DNA from 4 places in the Telluria sp. PB2R4 genome. Region 3 is predicted to be linked to each of the others. Evidence: predicted binding sites of a transcription regulator. Region 3 holds the regulator's gene; each other region holds the start of a gene.
What was found. The regulator sigma-54, encoded in region 3, starts transcription at its own class of promoters, with help from an activator protein. The targets are predictions, from matches to a motif close to TGGCANGNAANCTGCTTT.
Positions count from the first base shown of each region.

Region 1: a site for sigma-54 is predicted at 3,204-3,221, ahead of AC56LU_RS06845 (TldD/PmbA family protein). Genes of this name have one in related genera too.
Region 2: a site for sigma-54 is predicted at 3,179-3,196, ahead of AC56LU_RS04490 (pilin). Genes of this name have one in related genera too.
Region 4: a site for sigma-54 is predicted at 3,953-3,970, ahead of hmpA (NO-inducible flavohemoprotein). Genes of this name have one in related genera too.

Region 1 covers NZ_JCASIC010000003.1:143,822-149,480, forward strand. The annotation lists gene AC56LU_RS06835 (TldD/PmbA family protein) at 1-9, opposite strand, end outside; gene AC56LU_RS06840 (TldD/PmbA family protein) at 74-1,408, opposite strand; gene AC56LU_RS06845 (TldD/PmbA family protein) at 1,423-3,057, opposite strand; gene AC56LU_RS06850 (class I SAM-dependent methyltransferase) at 3,445-4,245, shown strand; gene AC56LU_RS06855 (S1C family serine protease) at 4,383-5,659, shown strand, end outside.
Region 2 covers NZ_JCASIC010000002.1:219,829-225,487, forward strand. The annotation lists gene AC56LU_RS04475 (DUF2889 domain-containing protein) at 244-819, shown strand; gene sucC (ADP-forming succinate--CoA ligase subunit beta) at 897-2,066, shown strand; gene sucD (succinate--CoA ligase subunit alpha) at 2,084-2,965, shown strand; gene AC56LU_RS04490 (pilin) at 3,258-3,737, shown strand; gene AC56LU_RS04495 (flagellar brake protein) at 3,827-4,537, opposite strand; gene AC56LU_RS04500 (LysM peptidoglycan-binding domain-containing protein) at 4,767-5,207, shown strand; gene moaC (cyclic pyranopterin monophosphate synthase MoaC) at 5,257-5,659, opposite strand, start outside.
Region 3 covers NZ_JCASIC010000003.1:17,362-23,020, forward strand. The annotation lists gene rapZ (RNase adapter RapZ) at 1-204, shown strand, start outside; gene AC56LU_RS06200 (enoyl-CoA hydratase/isomerase family protein) at 355-1,440, opposite strand; gene hpf (ribosome hibernation-promoting factor, HPF/YfiA family) at 1,581-1,934, opposite strand; gene AC56LU_RS06210 (RNA polymerase factor sigma-54) at 1,993-3,471, opposite strand; gene lptB (LPS export ABC transporter ATP-binding protein) at 3,471-4,253, opposite strand; gene lptA (lipopolysaccharide transport periplasmic protein LptA) at 4,250-4,807, opposite strand; gene lptC (LPS export ABC transporter periplasmic protein LptC) at 4,841-5,443, opposite strand; gene AC56LU_RS06230 (KdsC family phosphatase) at 5,464-5,659, opposite strand, start outside.
Region 4 covers NZ_JCASIC010000002.1:55,431-61,089, forward strand. The annotation lists gene AC56LU_RS03695 (succinylglutamate desuccinylase) at 1-522, shown strand, start outside; gene AC56LU_RS03700 (NADH:flavin oxidoreductase/NADH oxidase) at 590-1,708, shown strand; gene AC56LU_RS03705 (GIN domain-containing protein) at 1,817-2,698, shown strand; gene hmpA (NO-inducible flavohemoprotein) at 2,738-3,925, opposite strand; gene AC56LU_RS03715 (APC family permease) at 4,152-5,615, shown strand; gene AC56LU_RS03720 (CatA-like O-acetyltransferase) at 5,617-5,659, shown strand, end outside.

The DNA of each region.
Region 1 (5,659 bases), 130 kb from region 3:
ACGTTCCATGTGGGTTTCCGTATGGGTGCGCGGGGCGGCCGGCAACACCGGCCGCCCCGTATGGGCGGATTGCTTAAACTGCGTCCGACAGCGACGTGAAGTTGAAATCGCGAATCTTCATCGACGGAATCAGCATCGCGTAGTTCGCCTCGTCGCCGCCGATCACCAGCGGCTTGCCGATTTCCTCGATGTTGTTCAGCATGCTCACCGGGCTCTCGTTGAAGCGGAAGTTCTTGATCGGATGCTTGACCTTGCCGTTCTCGATGTAGAAGGTGCCGTCGCGGGTCAGGCCGGTGACGAGCACCGACTGCGGGTCCACCATGCGGATGTACCAGGTGCGGGTCACCAGCACGCCCTTCTTGGTGTTGGCGATCAGCTCGGCCGTGCTCTTGTCGGTGCCGGCCATGATGATGTTGCCGGCGGTGCCGGTGGCGCGCTGGTTCTTCTGCTTGGCCCAGTAGCGCGAGTAGTTCAGCGCGTTGATGCGGCCGTCCTTCACCAGGTGGGTGCGCTCGCGCGGCATCATGTTGCCGTCCCACGGCAGCACCGGCACGTCCTTGTCCCACGGGTCGGTCCAGATGTTGACCTGCTCGTCGAACAGCTTGTCGCCCAGGCGGTTGGCGCCGCCCTTCTTCGACAGGAAGCTGCGGCCTTCGTCGGCCATGCGGGCGTTAAAGCCGCCGATCATGAAGGTCAAGAGGTCGCTGGTGGCGGAAGGTTCCATCACCACGGTATAGCGGCCCGGCTCGAGCGCCTTGGCGTCCACCGAGCGCAGCGCCTTTTCGATCGCCACGTCGGCCGCTTCGCGCGGATCGAAACGGGCGACGTCGCGCGCCGAGCGCTTGACCCAGCCCGAACCGCGGCCGTCTTCGGTGCGCACGGTGCAGGTGAAGTCGAGCGAGGTGGCGACCTGGTGGCCGAACACGCCGTTGGAATTGGCCACGGTTTCGAAGGTCGAGCGGTCGGTGAAGAAGCCGGCCGCGACCAGGCCCTTCTTGCGGCAGGCTTCCATCGCATAGGCGGCGGCCTGGGCGCGGAATTCCGGATCGATCTCCGAGGTCTTCTGGACAAAGGTCTCGGAGGACTTGTAGCCGGTCTTGGCGATCGCCGGCATGAACTCCGGGTTCTCCGGCGCCAGGCGCGCCAGGTCCTCGGCGCGGCGCACGGCTTTTTCGAGCGACTTGTCGTCGAACTCGTTGATGGTGGCGGTGCCCTGGCGCTTGCCGAAGGCGACCTGCACCTGGATCTGGGTGTCGTCGGCCAGGCCGGCGGTGGACACGGCGTTGCGCGCAAAGCGGATATTGCCGATGCGGCTGCCTTCGATGCTGACGATGCACTCGTCAGCCTTGGAGAGCGACAGCACGCGGTCGGTGATGCGCTTGGTCTGGTCTTGGGTCAGGATGCTCATGGTTTTCCTCTCCCTTAGCCGATCTTGCGGGCGGTGTTGATCACGTTGATGCCGTTGAAGCGCGCGGTCGACGAGCCGTGCGACACGATGCTGATCTGCGGCGGCTGGCCCTTGCCGTCGAAGAAGGAGCCGCCCATGCGCCAGTCGCGCTCGTCGCAGATGGCGCTGCAGGCGCTCCAGAATTCCTGGGTATTGGCCTGGTAGGCCACGTCTTCCAGCATCGGGCCGATCTTGCCGTCCTTGATCTCGTAGAACAGCTGGCCGCCGAACTGGGCGTTGTAGCGCTGCTGGTCGATCGAGAACGAGCCGTCGCCGACGATGTAGATGCCCTTCTTGATGTCCTTGACCATCTCGTCCGGCGTCAGGCGCTTCTGGCCGGCCGCCAGCGAGACGTTCGGCATGCGCTGGAACTGCACCGAGTTCCAGCTGTCGGCGTACGAGCAGCCGTGCGATTCCTTTTCGCCGATGATGTGGGCCTGGTCGCGGGTGGCCTGGTAGTTGACCAGGATGCCGTCCTTGATGATGTCCCACTTCTTGGTCTTGACGCCTTCGTCGTCGTAGCCGACGCAGCCCAGGGATCCCGGGGTGGTCTTGTCGGCGAACAGGTTGACGATCGGGTTACCGTACTTGAACTTCTTCGATTCCCATTTATCCAGCGTGGCGAAGCTGGTGCCGGCGTAGTTGGCTTCGTAGCCGAGCACGCGGTCCAGTTCCGTCGGGTGGCCGACATTTTCGTGGATCGTCAGCCACAGGTGTTCCGGCGACAGCATCAGGTCGTACTTCCCTGGGAGGACGGATTTGGCGGTCAGCTTGGCCTTGGCATCGCGGCCGGCGGCCCGCGCGTCCTCGATGATGTCGTAAGTATCGGTGTACAAGGTGGCGACGCCGCCCGCAGCCTTGATCTTGTGCTCCTTGAGGCCATCGAGGTATTCATAGCCCTTGCCGACCGGAGCGCCCAGGCCGGAACGCGAACGGAACTTGCCGGTAGTCTTGTCGACCGCCGTGGCCTGGAACGGCGCCCACAGGCGATGCACGTCCTGCTCGATGTAGGAGCCGTCGGTGGAAGCGAAGTACTTCTGCTGGTTCACCTGGAACAGCATCGAGTTCATGAAGGTCGCGCCGCCGTCCATGCCGGCCTTGTTCGCGGCAATCAGGAGGTCTGCTTTCTCCTTGATCGGTACCGAGCGCCAGTCCTTCTTGATCGGCGTGGCCCAGGATACCTCACCGACGCCCTTTACTGGTGCGAGGCGCACCGGTTCGGACTGCAGCTTGGCGTTGGCCCTGGCGATGGCGACGGCCTGGCGCGCCGCGTTGGCGATGCCGTCCGCGCTCATGTCCGAAGTGGCGGCGAAGCCGTAGGCGCCGTTGGCGATCACGCGCACGCCGACGCCGGCCGATTCGGTATTGGCCACGTTCTCGACGTTCAGGTCGCGGGTGGTGATGAACTGGTTCAGGTAGCGGCCGATGCGCACGTCGGCGTAGCTGGCGCCGGCCTTGGTGGCGGCGTTCAGCGCGATGTCGGCCAGCGCCTTCTTGGCGGCCGTGGGCATGGAGCTGAGCAGTTCTTCAGCGGCGATCGCGCGGCTGAACGGGACGAGCGTCGTGGCGAGTGCCAGGCCGCTGAAATTGAGAAAGCTACGGCGTTCCATAATGTCTCCTGAAATCAACCTACTTCTGGGCAGCGGTCCCGCCTTGTGGTGCGGCCCGCTCTTGTATGTACTGCGGAGGGATAGGTTGGCCAGGGCAGAGGCCCTCGGCAAACTTGCCAACCTTAGCAGCAACTCGACGTTTTGAATAGGCAATTGTTGTGCCAGATCACAGCACGCTTCAGACGCACGGTTCAATGGACGTTCACTGTCCGCCGAGGGTGTCCGCAGGCCTGTCCGGGTGTCCGCGGCGGACACCCGCGCGGACATGTTTACGAGCGACGTATGCATGTTCGAACAACGCTTGACTGTCCGCCAACTGTGGCCGATCATCAGCGCGGCGGCGGCGTTCCGTCCGGCCGCGCACAATCACTTGGAGACTTCGAACCGATGAAACGACTGATCCTGGCCGCGATGCTGGCCACCGGCCTGGCCGGCGCCACCGGCACCGCACTGGCAGACGACGCCCTGAAAGCCGCCATCGCGGGCGAACACCGCAGCGCCGCCAACAAGGCGCGCGACGCGGCGCGCCATCCCTACGAAACCCTGAGCTTCTTCGGCATCAAGCCAAACATGACGGTGGTCGAGCTGGTCCCTTCGGGCGGCTGGTACACCGAGATCCTGGCGCCCTACCTGCGCGACAAGGGCAAGCTGATCGGCGCGGGCCAGGCCATCGCACCCGACAACCGCTACGGGATGGCCTTCAAGAAGAAGCTCGATTCGAATCCGGCGCTCTACGACAAGGTGGTCCCGTCCGTGTTCGAACCGCCGGCCACCTACCAGATCGCGGCGCCGAACAGCGTCGACATGGTGCTCACCTTCCGCAACCTGCACAACTGGGTCGGCAACGGCGAAGAAGCGCTGAAGACCACCTTCAAGGAGATCCACAAGGTCCTGAAGCCGGGCGGCGTGCTGGGCATCGTCGACCACCGCCTGCCGGCTTCGATGACGCAGGATGCGAAGGCGTCGAGCGGCTATGTGCACGAAGCCTGGGTGATCAAGACGGTGGAAAGCGCGGGCTTCAAACTGGCCGCCAAGTCCGAAGTCAACGCCAACCCGAAGGACACCGCCAACCACGAAAAAGGCGTGTGGACCCTGCCGCCGGTGCTGGCCAACAAGGACAAGGACCGCGAGAAGTACATGGCGATCGGCGAGAGCGACCGTATGACGCTCAAGTTCGTGAAGCAGTAAGTGCTTTGCACCGGGAGGCCACGCCTCCCGTGAAGATTGGTGTATTTCCTTCGGCGGCGAGCGTGTATATTCTTGCGATTCGTAGCGCATCGCAGCGTTTCGCACAGTTTGTACCGTTTGAGCCACCGAAGGAGCCCATGAAAACCGCACGCCTCGCCGCCGCCGTGGCATTCGCCCTGGCCGGCCTCGTCCACGCACAGGACACCGTTCCTCCTCCAGCACCAACCCCTGCGACCCCACCGTCGCCGGCCGTCTCCACCCCGTCGGCCACCACGGCCCCTGCCCTGCCGGCAGTCGAGAACTCGGTGGTCAAGATCTTCGCCACCGTGCGCCGCCCTGATCCGTACAAGCCATGGGCCAAGGCGTCCCCTGTCGATGTGACCGGCTCGGGCGTCATCATCGAAGGCAAGCGCATCCTGACCAATGCCCACGTGGTCGGCTACGCCAGCCAGGTCGAGGTGCAGGCCAGCCAGTCGGGCGACAAGGTGTCGGCCAAGGTGATCGCGCTGGCGCGCGGCCTGGACCTGGCGGTGCTGGAACTGGACGACCCGTCCTTCTTCGACAAGCGTCCGCCGGTGCGCCGCGCCGCGGTGCTGCCGGACGTGCGCGAAGCGGTGTTCGCCTACGGCTATCCGGTCGGCGGCAACTCGCTGTCGACTACCCGCGGCATCGTCTCGCGTGTGGAGTTCGTCGGCTACGGCTCGTTCAGCTCGGGCCTGCGCATCCAGATCGACGCGCCGATCAACCCGGGCAACAGCGGTGGCCCGGTGATCGCGGGCGACAAGATGATCGGCCTGGCCTTCTCGATGGCGGCCGGTGCGCAGAACATTGGCTACGTGATCCCGAACGAAGAGATCGAGCTGTTCCTGAAGGACGTGGCAGACGGCCGCTACGACGGCAAGCCGCTGCTGCACGACAGCGTCCAGACGCTCGAGAACGCGGCGCTGCGCCAGTACCTGAAGATCGACACCTCGGTCGAAGGCGCGCTGGTGCACCGTCCGTACAAGACGGACGCCAGCTGGCCGCTGAAGGAAGGCGACATCATCACCCACATCGGCGAATACCCGATCGACAACCAGGGCATGGTGAAGCTGGGTTCGAACCTGCGCGTGCGCTTCCAGTACCGCATCCAGCAGGTGGCCAGGAATGGCAAGGTGCCGATGACGATCATCCGCGCCGGCAAATCGATGAAGGTCGAGGTGCCGGCCAGCGGCCCGCGTCCGCTCCTGATCCCGGACCTGAACGGCGGCTATCCGTCTTACTTCGTGTACGGCCCGGTGGTATTTACCCGTGCGACCAACGAATTCCTGTCCTTCCTGGCGGCGAATGCGGCGGCGGCAAACGGGGCGGCGTTCAACGACAGCCCCTTGATGACGCAGCGCGGCGATTCGCCGGACGCGGCGCGCGAGGAACT
Region 2 (5,659 bases), on a different contig from region 3:
GTCCTGCCACCACCCCATCCCGTCCAGCCGCCCGCAACATTGCTCGCTCAACAAGAAACCCCGCCAATCTCGCCCACAGCGCGGCAAAAAGGCTTCTGTTGCAGTGCAACCGAGAACGCCCTGTGCTAAACTTCCCCGGTTTAAGCAGCGCCGCATGAGCGGTTGTTGTCGTAGAAGCTACGTCAACGTGCACAAAGCACACTGGCTGCACCACTAACCGCCGCGAAAGCGGCATTGGTTTTTATGCCCCTGTCTCCTCCCGTATCGCGCTCGCTCCGGCATACGCGCGCCATCACCGTCGACGCCTATGCGCGCGATGATGGCCTGTGGGATCTGGACGCCAGTATCCGCGACGTCAAGACGCGCGACATCGCGCTCGCCTCCGGCACCCGTCCGGGCGGCATCCCCGTACACGACCTCAAGCTGCGCATCACCATCGACCGCGACCTGAAGATCGTGGATGCCGAAGCCGCGTCCGATTCCGTCCCGTATCCCGGTTTCTGCGAGACCATCGTCCCTGCTTACAAAAAGCTGGTCGGCCTGTCGCTGATGAACCACTTCCGGTTGCACCTGAAAGACCGCCTGTCGGGCGTGCTCGGCTGCACCCACCTGACCGAATTGGCCCAGGTGCTGCCCACGGCAGCCCTGCAAGCCTTCGCCGACGAGGTCTTCGAGACCCGCGGCGGTGCCGACGCGAATGTAATTCCTAGCTCGGCCGAACGGCCCTTCGAGCTCGACCGTTGCCATGCGCTGCGCAGCGACGGACCAGCCGTAGCCACCTACTATCCCCGCTGGTCGATCAAGGCCGTGTCGGGTTAGGATTCGCTGTTTTCGAACGTAGTTAACTATTAATTCAACCGTATTTCTAATTCAGTAATAGAAGAAGGGAAGCCAGCATGAAAATCCATGAGTATCAGGGCAAAGAGATCCTCCGAAAGTTCGGAGTGACCGTTCCGCGCGGCATTCCGTGCATGTCGGTCGAAGAAGCTGTCAAGGCAGCTGAAGAGCTGGGCGGCCCGGTCTGGGTCGTCAAGGCGCAGATCCACGCTGGTGGCCGCGGCAAGGGCGGCGGCGTGAAGGTTGCCAAATCGCTCGAACAGGTCAAGGAATACGCCGAGCAGATCATGGGCATGCAGCTGATCACCCACCAGACCGGCCCTGAAGGCCAGAAGGTGCGTCGCCTGCTGATCGAAGAAGGCGCCGACATCAAGAAAGAACTGTACGTCTCGATGGTCACCGACCGCGTGACCCAGAAGGTCGTCCTGATGGCATCGTCGGAAGGCGGCATGGACATCGAGGAAGTCGCTCACTCGAACCCGGAAAAGATCCACTCGATCGCGATCGACCCGGCCGTCGGCCTGACCGACGCTGAAGCGGACGACATCTCGACCAAGATCGGCATCCCGGCCGAATCGCTGGCCGAAGCGCGCCAGAACCTGAAGGGCCTGTACCAGGCTTACTGGGAAACCGATTCGTCGCTGGCCGAAATCAACCCGCTGATCCTGACCGGCAACGGCAAGGTCATCGCACTGGACGCCAAGTTCAACTTCGACGCCAACGCCCTGTTCCGCCAGCCGGACATCATGGCCTACCGCGACCTGGACGAAGAAGATCCAGCCGAAGTCGAAGCATCGAAGTTCGACCTGGCCTACATTTCGCTCGACGGCAACATCGGCTGCCTGGTGAACGGCGCCGGCCTGGCCATGGCCACCATGGACACCATCAAGCTGTTCGGCGGCGAGCCGGCCAACTTCCTGGACGTGGGCGGCGGTGCGACGGCTGAGAAAGTCACCGAAGCATTCAAGATCATGCTGAAGAACCCTGGCCTGAAAGCCATCCTGGTCAACATCTTCGGCGGCATCATGCGCTGCGACGTGATCGCCGAAGGCGTGATCACCGCATCGAAGGCCGTGTCGCTGAAAGTGCCGCTGGTCGTCCGCATGAAGGGCACCAACGAAGACCTGGGCAAGAAGATGCTGGCCGACTCCGGTCTGCCGATCATCGCCGCCGATACGATGGAAGATGCAGCCAAGGCCGTCGTCGCCGCTGCAGCTGGTAACGCCTAATTCGAAGGAATAAACAAATGTCGATCCTGATCAACAAAGATACTAAAGTCATCACCCAGGGTATCACCGGCAAGACCGGTCAGTTCCATACCCGTATGTGCCGCGACTACGCGAACGGCAAGGCCGCTTTCGTCGCCGGCGTCAACCCGAAGAAGGCCGGTGAAGACTTCGAAGGCATCCCGATCTTCGCGAACGTGTCGGAAGCGAAAGCTGCCACCGGCGCCACCGTGTCGGTCATCTACGTTCCGCCGGCAGGCGCAGCCGCTGCGATCTGGGAAGCTGTCGAAGCCGACCTGGACCTGGCGATCTGCATCACCGAAGGCATCCCTGTCCGCGACATGATGGCCCTGAAGGACCGCATGGCCAAGGCCGGCTCGAAGACCCTGCTGCTGGGTCCTAACTGCCCAGGCCTGATCACCCCGGACGAAATCAAGATCGGCATCATGCCGGGCCACATCCACCGCAAGGGCCGTATCGGCGTCGTGTCGCGCTCGGGCACCCTGACCTATGAAGCAGTCGGCCAGCTGACCGCACTGGGCCTGGGCCAGTCGTCGGCAGTCGGCATCGGCGGCGATCCGATCAACGGCCTGAAGCACATCGACATCATGAAGATGTTCAATGATGATCCAGATACCGACGCGGTCATCATGATCGGCGAAATCGGCGGTCCGGACGAAGCCAATGCTGCGCATTGGGTCAAGGACAACATGAAGAAGCCGGTCGTCGGCTTCATCGCCGGCGTCACCGCGCCTCCGGGCAAGCGCATGGGCCACGCCGGCGCGCTGATCTCGGGCGGCGCCGATACTGCGCAAGCCAAGCTGGACATCATGGAAGAGTGCGGTATCAAAGCTACCAAGAACCCATCGGAAATGGCACGCCTGCTGAAGGCAATGCTGTAATCCGACGATTTCAAGCTGGTTAAAGACGGGGAGCTCAGGCTCCCCGTCTTCTTTTCCAGACCCGTCAAAACGTGACAAATTGCGTTACGTAAACTGTCCAACTGACAAAAATTGCTGAGCTCGCGTGACAAAATTTGTCACCGCTCAAGCCGGAACTTGTCCTGGCACGCCGTTTTGTTATCTCCACACTAATAAAATCAGCATTTTTTGGGCTGGCACGCGGATTGCATATAGGAAAGCGTGGCAACAAGCAGTAACCCAATCACCTGACACACCACCCTGGAGAGACAAAATGAACTTCAAGCAAATGCAAACCAAAAAGGCCGAAGGCGGCTTCACCCTGATCGAACTGATGATCGTTGTCGCCATCATCGGTATCCTGGCTGCCGTCGCAATCCCGGCTTACCAGGACTACATCGCCAAGTCGAAGGCGGCTGCGGCTTACTCGGACATCGCCTCCGGCAAAACCGGTTTTGAAATGGCCGTTGTCGAAGGCATGCCTGCAGACGCAGACGGTCCTGCTTACCTGGCGAAGGCTGGTTTGGCTGCAGCGACCGGCAACTGCAGCGAAATTGCTGCAGCCGCTCCTGGCGCCAACACCGCTGTTTTGACCTGCACCATTAATAGCCCGGGCCGTATTGGCACCGCCCCCACCATCGCACTGCACCGCTCGACCAGTGGTATCTATAGCTGCGTTACCAGTGGCTTCCCTGACGGCGACACCAAGTACACTCCAGCAGGTTGCTTGTCTGCTGCTGCTGCAGACTCCTAATTGCCAAAATGATGGCTGACCGTGCAAGCGGTCAGCAAGCAAAAAGAGACCGCCTTGGCGGTCTCTTTTTTTTACTTGTTTAAAACAATTCAAACAATCTTGAGCCGGTCCGCCAGCAGCGCCTCGTAGGTCATGTTCTGCAGCAGCGTGTAGTGCACCGGATCCAGGTCGACGAACTGGACGCCATAGCTGTACACCTCGGGCTTGTCCGGCGCCGGGCGGGACACCGTCATGTTCCGGATGGCGGCCAGGGTCTCGACCGCCACTTCCTCATTCGTGGGCGGCGTCGCCAGCGTGAATGCCAGCGTGACGGCTTCGCTGCCCTGGGGGAGCGGATGGGCCGAGTCGATCCGCGCCCCCGTCACCGAGACGTTCGCCAGCGTGCAGGCGACCCCGGAGGCATCGCCGATCCTGGACACGCGCGCCGGGATCTCGGCCTTGACCCGCATCGCGCCGCGCAGGCTGGTGCCCTGGATCGAGGTCGGAAAAGACAGGTGCACGTAGTTCAGCGGACGGGGAAACACGCGCTGGATCGAGCACGCGAACGAGCACACGTTCACGCCCGAGAACACCCGAACCGTCAACGGATCGCCTTCCGTGATCGCAATCGGTACGCCGTTTTCGGTCGGGATCTTGATGATGAGGTACTCGTCCTTGACGTACCCGATCAGGGTCGAGAAATGCTGGACGGGTTTCAGGTGCCGGTGGGTCATGACCTGCAGGCGGACGCCGACTTGCAGGTTCATGGTTTCGAACTCGAATTCCTGGGATTTGAGTTCGCGTGCTTGTTCGGTATTCATCTGATACTGGGGCTTGGTTCGGCGTCAGGAAGACGCGCGAAAGGCAGAATCATATCAGATTATATGTAGCTAAGCTTCGCTTCATCAGGATGGTGAATATTGGATAGATTTCCAGCATCCCGACCGCAGTCTTGTCGATCGTTGATGAAAACAATGACGGGTAGTTAAATAATATTTGTACAAAAGTGCTTGATTTTCTGATTACGGAGCCTACTGTAAGGAGAACAGGGTGTATCAGGCGCTGCCTGGCATGTGGAAGCAGGGAGCGACTCCCTTCAATCAACTCATCGAGGTCGATATGAAAACACTACTCACTGCTTTCGCTTGCGTTACCTTATTAGCCGCATGTAACAAAGACGAACCTGCGCCGATCGCTGCTGAACCAGTCGTCGCCGCACCTGGCGACACCATGACGACTACCCCGGCAGCTAGTCCGCCGCCCGCCACGCAGGCGACGGAGGCCGCACCCGTATCGGGCTCATCGGGCTCATCGTCTGCCGGCGCAATGGAAGGAAGCGGCGGTAACACGTACGTGGTGGACAAGGGCGACACCTTGTGGGGCATCGCGCAGAAAAATGGGGTCAGCCATGGCGACCTCGCGAAATGGAACAATATCAACGATCCCAGGGAATTGCAGGTTGGCCGGGAGCTGAAGTTGACTGCGCCATGAGCTTGACCGCTGTGGGTCACTGAACAGGCTCGCAGAGCGCGCCCGGCCGTCAGCGGTCGGGCTGCGCCGTCCAGTCGCCGCTTTTGCCCCCATGCTTCTCCAGCACCCGCACATTCGTCATCACCATCCCGCGGTCGACGGCCTTGCACATGTCGTACACCGTCAGCAGGCCTACCTGCACGCTAGTGAGCGCTTCCATCTCCACCCCGGTCTTGCCGATGGTCTCGACCTGCGCCCGGCAGTGCACGCTGGAAGCCGCCGCATCGATCTCGAAATCCACCGTCACCCGGGTGATCGGCAGCGGGTGGCATAGCGGCACCAGGTCGCTGGTACGTTTCGAGGCCATGATGGCGGCGATGCGCGCGATGCCGATCACGTCGCCCTTCTTCGCAGTGCCCGATTGGATCAATGCCAGCGTCTCCGGCTTCATGCGGATGGTGCCGGCCGCGACG
Region 3 (5,659 bases):
ATGCTGGAAGATATCCGCGCTTTCGTCGCGAAGTGGCTGCCCTCGTTCAAGACGGATAACCGTTCCTACCTGACGGTGGCGGTAGGCTGCACCGGCGGGCAGCACCGCTCGGTGTACATGGCGGAGCGGCTGGGGGCGTATTTCGGGCAGACCGAACGGGTGATCGTTCGGCATCGGGAGCAGCCGAAGCACGCGGCTGTCTGATACGGCGTGCGCCGTCGATCATCGTAGGGTGGGCGGGTCTCCCGCCCGCGCGTTCAACTAACATTTGATCTGCCGGCTCGGCTGATCCACCGTTAACTATCACCGCGTGGGCGGGGGAGCCGCCCACCCTACGGAAAACCGGTATCAGTATCAGGTCAGATGCCGCAGCGGGTGCGCATGCTCCGGCCACACCGGCTCGAAGAACCGCGCCACCATCTCCGGCTTCACCTCGTCGAGCGTCGCCGGATTCCACTTCGGCGTATTGTCCTTGTCGATCACCAGCGCCCGCACGCCTTCCAGCACTTCGCCGTGCTCGAAATTGCGGCGCACCAGGTTGCGCTCCATGCGCAGGCAGTCCGCCACATCCAGCGCCGCGCCGCGTTGCAGGAGTTCGCGCGTTACGCACATCATCAGGGGCGAACGCTGGCGCATTGCCTTCAACGCCTTTTGCGCGAACGGGTTCTCGTCGCGCCCGAGCGAGGCCATGATCGCGCCCACCGTAGCGGCGCCGAAGTGCGCATCGATCACGGCGCGCTGCGCCTGCAGCTCACTCGGTCCGATGCGAGCGGCAAACTGCGCGGCGTAGTTCCGTATCGCCGCCGGCAACTGCGCGCCGGCCGTCGATTCCACCAGCGCCATCAATCCGCCCAGCTGGTCGCCCGGCACGAACACGTCGGCCAGCCCCACGTAGAGCGCATCGGTCGCGCCGATCGTCAGGCCGGTCAGGCCCAGGTATTGTCCCAGCTGGCCCGGCGCGTGCGACAGGAAGTGGCTGCCGCCGACGTCCGGGAACAAGCCAATGTTCACCTCGGGCATCGCCATTTTCGTGCGTTCGGTGACGATGCGCAGGCCGCAGCCAGGGCCGCCCTGGGCGATACCCATGCCGCCGCCCATCACCACGCCGTCCATCACCGCGATGTAGGGCTTCGGATAAAAGTGGATCAGGTGGTTCAGTGCGTATTCTTCGGTGAAGAAGTCTTCCAGCAGCGCGCTGCCGCCCATCGGGCTGGCCTGGCCTACCTCGTGGAAAAAGCGGATGTCGCCGCCCGCGCACAGGGCCTTCTCGCTGCTGCTGGTGATGACCACCGCGTCGATGCCCGCGTCATCCTTCCACTGCAACAGGGTCGCGGTGAGCGCGCGCACCATGTCGAGCGAGAGAGAATTCAGGGCTTTCGGCCGGTCGAGCGTGATGACGCCGGTGCGATTGGCAACGCGGGTCAGGACGGTATCGGTCATGACGGTCTTCTATGATCGAAAAGACATGCATTCTACAGAACATTTGTACAAATACGGAAGCCGGGAAAAGTAACAAGCGTGTACAAAAGCAAAAAGGGCGTCCCCTCAGACGCCCTTGCTTGATGTGCGGCTACCCGTCGTTACGCGGCAGCGGCTTCTCCGATGTCCGGAAGGCGCTTGTGCGCCACGTGGTTATGGTCTTGTAGCATGGATTTGTGCTTTAGAACCTGTCTGTCCAGCCTGTCCATCAGGGTATCAATCGCCGCATACAGATCCTGCGCGGCACTGGCCACGTGCAGAATCTTGCCGGATACCTGTAGGTTGATCTCCGCTTTCTGTCTTTTTTCTTTTTCGGTGAGGTTGTCGATCGCAAGGAACACGTGGGTATCGATGACGTGGTCGAAATGACGGGTGATGCGCTCGAGCTTATTCTGAACGTATTCACGGATGGCGGGGGTAACTTCGAGATGGTGGCCGCTGATTGTGAGGTTCATACACACTCCTTAGGGAAGGTGCCCTGCCCGCGCCACAAGGTGAGAGTGGGCAGTGGCTTTACAGGGATTTGCGGAGGCTGACGGGCGGAATCTTGAGCGCTTCGCGGTATTTTGCAACCGTGCGGCGCGCAATGACCATACCTTGTTCCCCGAGCATCTCCGCGATCTTGCTGTCGGATAGAGGGTTCCTAGGGTCTTCTGCTCCTGTCAATTGCGCAATGAGTGCGCGGATCGCCGTCGAGGAGGCTTCTCCCCCCGCTTCGGTGGCGACGTGACTTCCGAAGAAGTATTTCAGCTCAAACATGCCGTGCGGGGTCAGCATGTATTTCTGAGTGGTTACACGCGAGATTGTGCTCTCGTGTAGGCCTAGTGTATCAGCTATCTCGCGTAAGACAAGAGGGCGCATGGCAACCGCGCCGTGGCTGAAAAAGTTGCGCTGGCGCTCCACAATTGCCTCGGCAACACGCAGGATCGTATCGAAACGCTGGCGCATGTTCTTGATGAGCCACTTGGCTTCCTGCAGCTGCGCGCCCATCTGGCTTTCGCTCTTGCCCTGCTTGAGCAGGTTGGCGTACAGCGAGTTCACACGCAGTTTCGGCATCACGTCCGGGTTCAGGGTGACGGCCCAGCCGCTCTTGGCGCGCCGGACGATCACGTCCGGCACCACGTAGTCGGACACGCCCGAGCCGAAGGCCGCGCCGGGATGCGGATTGCACTGGCGGACCACGGCCTGCACTTCGCGCAGGTCTTCGTCGTCGCAGTCGAGCGCCTTCTTCAGCTTGGTGTATTCGCGCTGGGCGAACCAGGCCAGGTAGCCTTCGACGATCTTCAGGGCCAGGCGCCGCGTCACCATCGGCACGCCCGGCATGCGGCGGATCTGCAGCGCCAGGCATTCGGCCGCGCTGCGCGCACCCACGCCCACCGGGTCCAGGCTCTGCACCAGCGCCAGCGCGCAGCGCAGTTCGTCCATCTCGATCTCGAGTTCTTCCGGCAGCCGCGCATGGATGTCGTCGAGCGGCTCTTCGAGGTAGCCGTTGTCGTCGAGCGCATCGATCACCAGCTCGGCCAGCACGCGGTCGCGCACGCTGCAGCCGGTCAGGCGGATCTGCTCGGCCAGGTGCTCGCGCAGCGTGACGCTGTCGGCTTCGAGCTGCGGGCGTCCGTCCTCGTCGTCGCCGCTGCGCGCGCCGCCGCCTTCGCCGCCCCAGTCGGTATCGCCCTCGCCACGTTCGCCGTGGTCGCCGCCGTCATCCCCGCCCTCCGCCTCCGCCTTGGGGCCGTCCGCGCCCTCCGGTGCCGGCGCCGCGGCCGGCGCGTCGCCATTCGGCGGCGCCGCATTGATGGCGCCGTCGGCCAGCAGCCGCACCGAGCGGTCGAGCGGATCGTCGAGACGTTCGAGCAGCGGGTTGTCGTGCAGGATCTGCTCGATCTCCTGGTGCAGTTCGAGCGTGGACAGCTGCAGCAGGCGGATCGACTGCTGCAGCTGCGGCGTGAGCGCCAGGTGCTGCGAGGTGCGGAGCTGCAGTGACTGTTTCATTACATCCTGAAGTGTTCGCCGAGGTAGACGCGCCGCACGGATTCGTTGGCGATGATGTCGTCGGGCCGTCCCGAGGCCAGCACCGCGCCCTGGTTGATGATGTAGGCGCGGTCGCAGATCCCGAGCGTCTCGCGCACGTTGTGGTCGGTGATCAGGACCCCGATGTTGCGCTCCTTCAGGAAGCGCACGATGCGCTGGATCTCGATGACGGCGATCGGATCGACGCCCGCGAACGGTTCGTCCAGCAGCACGAAGCGCGGGTTGGTCGCGAGCGCGCGCGCGATCTCGACGCGGCGCCGTTCGCCGCCCGACAGCGACAGCGCCGGGTTCTCGCGCAGCTTCTCGATCTGCAGTTCCGCCAGCAGGGTGTCGAGGCGTTCGTTGATCTGGTCCTTGGTGAGCGCCTTGCCGTCCACCCGCTGCAGCTCGAGCACGGCGCGGATGTTCTCTTCCACCGTCAGCTTGCGGAACACCGAGGCTTCCTGAGGCAGGTACGAGAGGCCCAGTACCGCGCGGCGGTGGATCGGCAGGCTTGAAATGTCGGTGCCGTTGATGTCGATGGTGCCGGCGTCCGAGGGCACCAGGCCGACGATCATGTAGAACGAGGTGGTCTTGCCGGCGCCGTTGGGGCCGAGCAGGCCGACCACTTCGCCGCATTCCACCTGCAGCGACACGTCGCGCACCACCAGGCGCTTGCCGTAGCTCTTCTGCAGGCCCTTGACGATCAGGGTGCTGCAGCCTTCGCGCGCGGTGGCGAAGGCGCCGTTCATGGCTGCCGTCATTGCTTGGCGCCCTCTGCTGGCGCCGTGGTCCGGCGCGGCGCGATGATCAGGGTGCCGCGGCCGCCGCCCACCTTGCTGGCGCCGCTGGCGTCGTTGCGCACCTGCGCGACTTCGCGCCGGTTGTCGTAGGAGATGAACGGGCCCTTGATCTCGTTGGTCATGCGCCCGCCCTCCAGCTCGCGCACCTCGGCGGCGGTGAACAGCTTCACCAGCTCGGCGCGCTCGTCATACTCGATGCGCTGGGCCTGGCCCTCGACCCACAGGTCGGGACCGCCGTCGCGCTTCTGGCGGAAGGTGGCGGTCTTGCCGTTGTTGGCGGTGAGGGTCACGCTCATGAAGCCTTCCGGCGTTTCCTTCAACAGGGCGCGGTCGGATTTCAGCACCAGCGTGCCGCGCGTGAGCACGACGTTGCCGGTCAGGACGCGGGTCTGGGTGACCTCGTCCACGTCGAGCGAGTCGAATTGGACCACGGCCTGCTTGAGCGAATCGGCACGCTCCGCCGAGGCGCCGAAGGCGGCCAGGCTGAGGAATACGGCTGCGATAATTTTTTTCATGTTGCTTGTCCTGGGTTGGCTTGTTGCTGCCGCTTATTGGGGACGCTGGCGTGGCGGATAAACGATCTGGCCGCGGCTGGCGAGATGCAGCTTCTGGGTCGCGTTGTTGGCGACCATGCCGGTGCCGGTCACGGTCGCGGAACCGAGCCGCATCTCGATCGCCTTGTCGGTCTTGAGGATTTCTTCGTCGGGCAGCACGGTGAGCGCCTGGGTCTGCATGCGCAGCGCTTCGCTGGTCGGCGTGGCCGGACGCTGGATGTCGACGTTGCCGAGCAGTTCGACGCGGTGTTCCTCGTGGTAGATCTGGGCGCGTTTTGCGACGATGGTCATACGCGGACGGCCGGGCGTCATGCTCTCCATCACCGGCTGTTCGACATGGGACACGTCGCCCAGCGGCGTATGCGCCAGGCGCTTGCCCGACACCACGTAGCTCGGCTTGCCCGCTTCGGTCATGCGCACGAACGAGAAATTCTCGACGATGTAGTCGGGTTCGTCCTGCGGCCCGCCGAGTCGCGCGCTGTCGTCTTCGCTTTCCATCAGCTGCACCACCCAGAAGCTGCCGAATGCGCAGAAGGCCGCGATCATCATGATCGTCAGGAGCTTCCAGCGGTGGGCGGTGCGTTTATAGGTGACCATGCTCGATCAGGCGCGAAGGCTCATGCGAAATAAGGCGCGAGCGCCTGTTCGTAGGTGCCCTGCGCGCGCATGACGAGGTCGCAGACCTCGCGCACGGCGCCGCGGCCACCCGCGTTCTTCGTTACGTAGTGCGCGCGGTGCTGCACTTCCGGGTGGCCCGACGGCACGGCGACGGCAAAACCGACGCGGGTGAACAGCGGCAGGTCGATCACGTCG
Region 4 (5,659 bases), on a different contig from region 3:
CGGCCGTCGCACTATCCGATGTTCGCGATCGTGCCGGAGATCATTGCCGATGCGCCGCGCAAGGCGCTGATCGACTGGCTGGGGCAGGCGGCAATCGGCGCCGTCATCATGAACCCGAAGTCGGTCGGCACCTACAGCTACTATTCGAGCGAGCACCATGGCGCTGCCGGCAGTACCGTGGAGCTGGGGCGGGTCGGCACGCTGGGACAGAACGACTTGTCGCAGTTCGCCGATGCATCTACAGCGCTGGACCGGCTGCTGCGCGGCCGGCCCGGCGTCGATGCCTGCACCGCGCCGCACGTGTTTGCGACGGCAAGGCAGGTCATCAAGCTGTCGGAGGCGTTCAGCATGTCGGTGGGCCGCGAGACCTGGAACTTCACGCCGATGAAGAAGGGCGACGTCATCGCGACCGACGGCGACACCGTGTACCGCGTCGAGCATGAGGAGGAGCTGGTGGTGTTTCCGAATCCTGATGTGCGGGTTGGCTTGCGCGCGGGCCTGATGGTCGTGCGGATCGGCTGACGCGCTGCGGACAGCAGCAAAACCGGCACTGCTCTAGACTGACGCCTTTGCCCACCGCGGAGGCTTCATGAGCAGCATGCTTTTCTCCCCAGTATCCCTGGGCCCCCTGCAACTCCCCAACCGCATCGCCATCGCGCCGATGTGTCAGTATTCAGCCGTGGATGGCCTGCCGACCGACTGGCACACCATCCACCTCGGCGGCCTGGCCCTGTCCGGCGCCGGCCTGCTCATCATCGAAGCAACCGCGGTCACCCCTGAAGGCAGGATTTCGCCGGACGACCTGGGACTGTGGTCCGACGCCCACGCCGAGGCCCTCGCGCCGGTCCTTGCCGCGATCCGCCGCCATTCGCCGATCAAGGTCGCCATCCAGCTGGCCCATGCCGGCCGCAAGGCCTCGAGCGAAGTGCCGTGGGAAGGCGGCGCCAACATCCCGCCCGGCCAGCCGCGCGGCTGGCAGACCGTCGCGCCTTCGAATATGCCGCATGCCGAGGGTGAGACCGTACCAGTCGCGCTGGACGCCCAGGGCCTGGCGCGCATCCTGGACGGCTTCGTGGCAGCCGCCAGACGCGCCCTTGCGCTCGGCCTGGACGGCATCGAGCTGCACGGCGCTCACGGCTACCTGCTGCACCAGTTCCTGTCGCCTCTGTCCAATACGCGTGACGACGCGTATGGCGGTTCGATCGAGAACCGCATGCGCTTTCCGCTCGCGGTATTCGACGCCGTGCGCGCCGCCGTGCCGGCACGGATGGCGGTCGGCATGCGCATCTCGGGCACCGACTGGGTCGATGGCGGCTGGGAGATCGAACAGAGCGTGCGCTTCGCCCGCGAGCTGCAGGGGCGCGGCTGCGATTTCATTCACGTCTCGAGTGGCGGCCTGTCGCCGCTGCAGAAGATTCCCCTTGGACCGGGCTATCAGGTGGAATTCGCGCAGCGCATCAAGCGCGAGACCGGCATGCCGACCATCGGCGTGGGCCTGATCACCGAGGCGCAGCAGGCGGAAGACATCCTGCAGCAGGGCCAGGCCGACGTCATCGGACTGGCGCGCGCCATGTTGTACGACCCGCGCTGGCCGTGGCATGCGGCAGCCGTGCTGGGCGAGCAGGTGTTCGCGCCACCGCAGTACTGGCGTTCGCAGCCGCGCGAGTACAAGGCGCTGTTCGGGACCACGCGCCTGGGGCAGCGCTGAGTCGCAGCTCAGCACGCGATTCCTGCAGCCTGTCGCAAGACGCGGGTGGCCTGGCGAGGCGGTTGTTACAGTGATACCAGTTAATAACCAGAACAAAGGATTCCTGCCATGCGTACGCCGCGTACCCTTCTTGCCGTCGCTTCCATCGCCGCCGCTGCTTCCCTCGGCGGCTGCGCCATCATCGTGTCGCCGAACGACGGCGACGTGCGCATGCATACCGTGTTCAGCGACAGCACCGTCGAGGGTGACGGCATCGCGGCGCGCGACCAGCGCCAGGTGGCGGCCCACGGCGAGCTGGAAGTGAGCGGTTCGATGCAGGTCGAGGTCCAGGTGCGTCCGGGCCCGGCGTCGCTGCTGGTCGAAGCCGACGGCAACCTGCTGCCCTACGTCCGCACCGAGGCGCACGGCAATACGCTGAAGATCTTCAACGAGCGCAATCTGCGCAGCAAGACGCCGGTGCGCATCGTCTACACCACGTCGCGCCTGACCGAGGTGCGCGCCAGCGGTTCCGGCCAGGTTGCCGTGCGCGACCTGGACGGGGCGCCGCTGGCGGTGCGCAAGAGCGGTTCGGGACAGGTTCGCCTGGCAGGGAAGGTCGACAGCCTGCAGGCGCGCGTGAGCGGCTCGGGCGTCCTCGATGCGGCGGATTTGCGCAGCGCCAGCGCCGACCTGAGCCTGGCGGGTTCGGGCCGCATGCACATCGGCGAGATCCGCGGCGACTACGTGCGCGCCAGCGTGGCCGGTTCCGGCGTGCTGCAGGCCGGCGGCGCGGTGCGTTCGCTGAATGCCCGCGTGGCGGGGTCCGGCAGCGTCGACCTGGCCAAGCTGTTGACGCAGGACGCCGACCTGGCGGCCGACGGTTCGGGCGGGATCCGCGCCACCGTCAAGCAGTCGCTGGTGGCCCATGGCGGCGGGTCGGGCGGGATCCGGGTGTACGGGCATCCGGCGCAGCGCAGCGTCACCGGACGGAACGTGCATTTGCTCGATTGATGTTGCAAGGTGGCCGGCGATGCCAGCCACCGCCAGAGATTACAGCAGGTTGTCCAGCAGGTCCGGCCCGAACACCTCGCGGTGCAGGCGGCTGGCCGGGGCGCCGGCCGCCAGCAGCGCATTCCACTGCGCCTGCATGAAGGGAAGCGGGCCGCACATGTAGACGTCGGTCTCGCCGCGCGGCCACGAGGGCAGGCGCGCCAGTTCCATCTTCCCTTTCAACACGCCTTCCGCTTCGTCTTCCTCATGGAAGCTCACCACGTGCAGGTGCGGCATGCGCGCCTGCGCGGCGGCGATGTCCGCCCGGTGCGCATGGTGCGCCGCGTTGCGCGCGGCATGGGCGAAGATCACGCGGCGTTCGGGATTGACCATCGCGATGCGGTTCAGCGCCGCGATCATCGGCGTGATGCCGACGCCCGCCGACAGCAGCACCACCGGCTCGTTCGATTCGGTATCGGGCAGGAAGTCGCCGAACGGATGGGTCACGTGCAGCACGTCGTCCACGTTGACATTATCGTGCAGCCAGGTCGACACCTCGCCGGCCGGATGGGCGCCGCCGTCCTCGCGTTTCACCGAGATGCGCAGGCTGTCCTTGTCGTTCGCATCCGACAGGCTGTACTGGCGCAGCTGGCGGTGGCCGTCCTTGAAGTCGACCGCCACGCTCACGTACTGGCCGGCCCTGAAAGGCGGCAAGGCGCCGCCGTCCGCCGGGACAAAGCGGATCGAGATCACGTTGTCGCTCTCGCGCAGCACCTCCGTCACACGCATCGCGCGCGTCTCTCCCGGCTGCACGCCGGCTTCGGCATACATCTTCGCTTCCGCATCGATCAACAGGCGCGCCAGCGAGGTATAGGCTTCTTCCCAGGCCTTGAGCAGCGGTTCGGTGGCGGCGTCGCCCAGCACGGTCTTGATCGCGCCGAGCAGGTGGTGGCCGACGATCGGGTAGTGGTCGGCACGGATGCCCACCGAGGCGTGCTTGTGGACGATGCGGCTCACCACCGGGCCGAGCGCGCCGGCGTTGCCGATGTTGGCGGCATAGGCGAATACCGCCGAGGCCAGCGATTGCTGCTGCGCGCCGTTGGCCTGGTTGCCCATGTTGAACAGGTTTTTCAGCTCCGGATGGGCTTCGAACATGCTGGCATAGAAGGTGGTGGTGATGGCCACGCCGTGCTCGCGCAGGACGGGAACGGAAGCGTCGATGTAGGGGCGGGAAGCGCTCGAGATCATGGTGTTTTCCTTAATTGAAGTATTGCTGATGCATGTTTAAGGCCAAAAAAATGGTCCGGACTGGAGGGTGAGTGGGTGCGGACGCAGCTATTCTATCAAAAGATGTTTAAGAAATGCATCTTTGGGCAAACAAATTTATTGGGAAAACACAAGTACAACTATAATCGCTGGTTTTGATTGGCAGCCGAACAAGCCGCCGCCGAAGTCTCCACACAAAGGACACGCCGTGAATCTGACCCTGGGCCAAAAGCTGATCCGCACCAAAACAGCTGAACGTCACCACGACGATGGGGACGGGGCAGGCGGGCTGCAACGGTCGCTGGGCCTGTTCCCGCTGACGATGATCGGCGTCGGCGCCACCATCGGCACCGGCATCTTCTTCACGATGGTGGAAGCGGTGCCGAAGGCCGGTCCGGCCGTGATCCTGTCGTTCTTGCTGGCCGCCCTCACCGCCGGCCTGACCGCGCTGTGCTACGCCGAACTGGCGGGCCGCGTGCCGGCCGCCGGGTCCTCGTATTCCTTCGCCTATGCCACCGTCGGCGAGTTCGCCGCCTTCATCGTGGCGGCCTGCCTGCTGCTCGAATACGGCCTGGCGGGGAGCGCCGTGGCGATCGGCTGGTCGGACTACCTGAATAACTTCCTGGTGAACGCCTTCGGCTGGGAGATCCCGTCCCACCTGCGCTCGCCGATGTTCGTGTCGGACCACCACAACGTCCATTTCACCCCGGGTAACTTCAACCTGCCGCCGGTGATCCTGATCGCGATGTGCTGCATCCTCCTGATCCGCGGCACCAAGGAATCGGCCACCACCAACGCCGTCATGGTGCTGGTCAAGCTGGCGATCCTGATCTTCTTCGCGGTGATCGCCTTTACCGGCTTCGACGCCGCCAATTTCACCCCCTTCTTCAATCCGGCCCCCGACAGCGGGTTCGTGGGCATGGCCGGCGTGACCGCCGCCGCCGGCACCGTGTTCTTCTCCTTCATCGGCCTGGACACCATCGCCACCGCCGGCGAGGAAACCAACAACCCGCGCCGCAACGTGCCGATCGGGATCCTGGCCGCGCTGCTGATCGTGACCGCCTTCTACATGCTGGTGGCGGTGGCCGCGATGGGCGCCCAGCCCGCGCACATGTTCGCGGGCCAGGAGGCCGGCCTGTCGGTGATCCTGCAGAACGTGACCGGCCAGGCCTGGCCGGCGCTGGTGCTGTCGGCCGGCGCCGTGGTGTCGGTGTTCTCGGTGACCCTGGTGACGATCTACGGCCAGACGCGCATCCTGTATGCGATCAGCCGCGACGGCCTGATCCCCAAGACCTTCCAGAAGGTGAACAAGCGCACCCTGGCGCCGGTCAGCAATACGATCATCGTCTGCCTGGTGGTGGGCACGGTGGCCGGCCTGGTCGACTCCGGCTTCCTGTGGGACATGGTGAGCATGGGCACGCTGACCGCCTTCATCGTGGTGTCGATCGCGGTGCCGGTGATCCGCGCCAAGCAGGGCCGCGGCGAGCCGGGCCACTTCCGCGTGCCTTTCGGTCCCTACGTGATCCCGGGCCTGTCGGTGCTGGCCTGCCTGTACATCATGAAGGACCTGTCGCCGGCCACCTTCCGCGTGTTCTTCATCTGGATCGGCGTGGCGGTGGCGACCTACTTCCTGTACAGCGTGCGTCACAGCCGCCTGAACAAAGCCCGGTAAGGTGGAGACGAGTCTGGAACATTTTGAACGGCGGCGCGACCGCT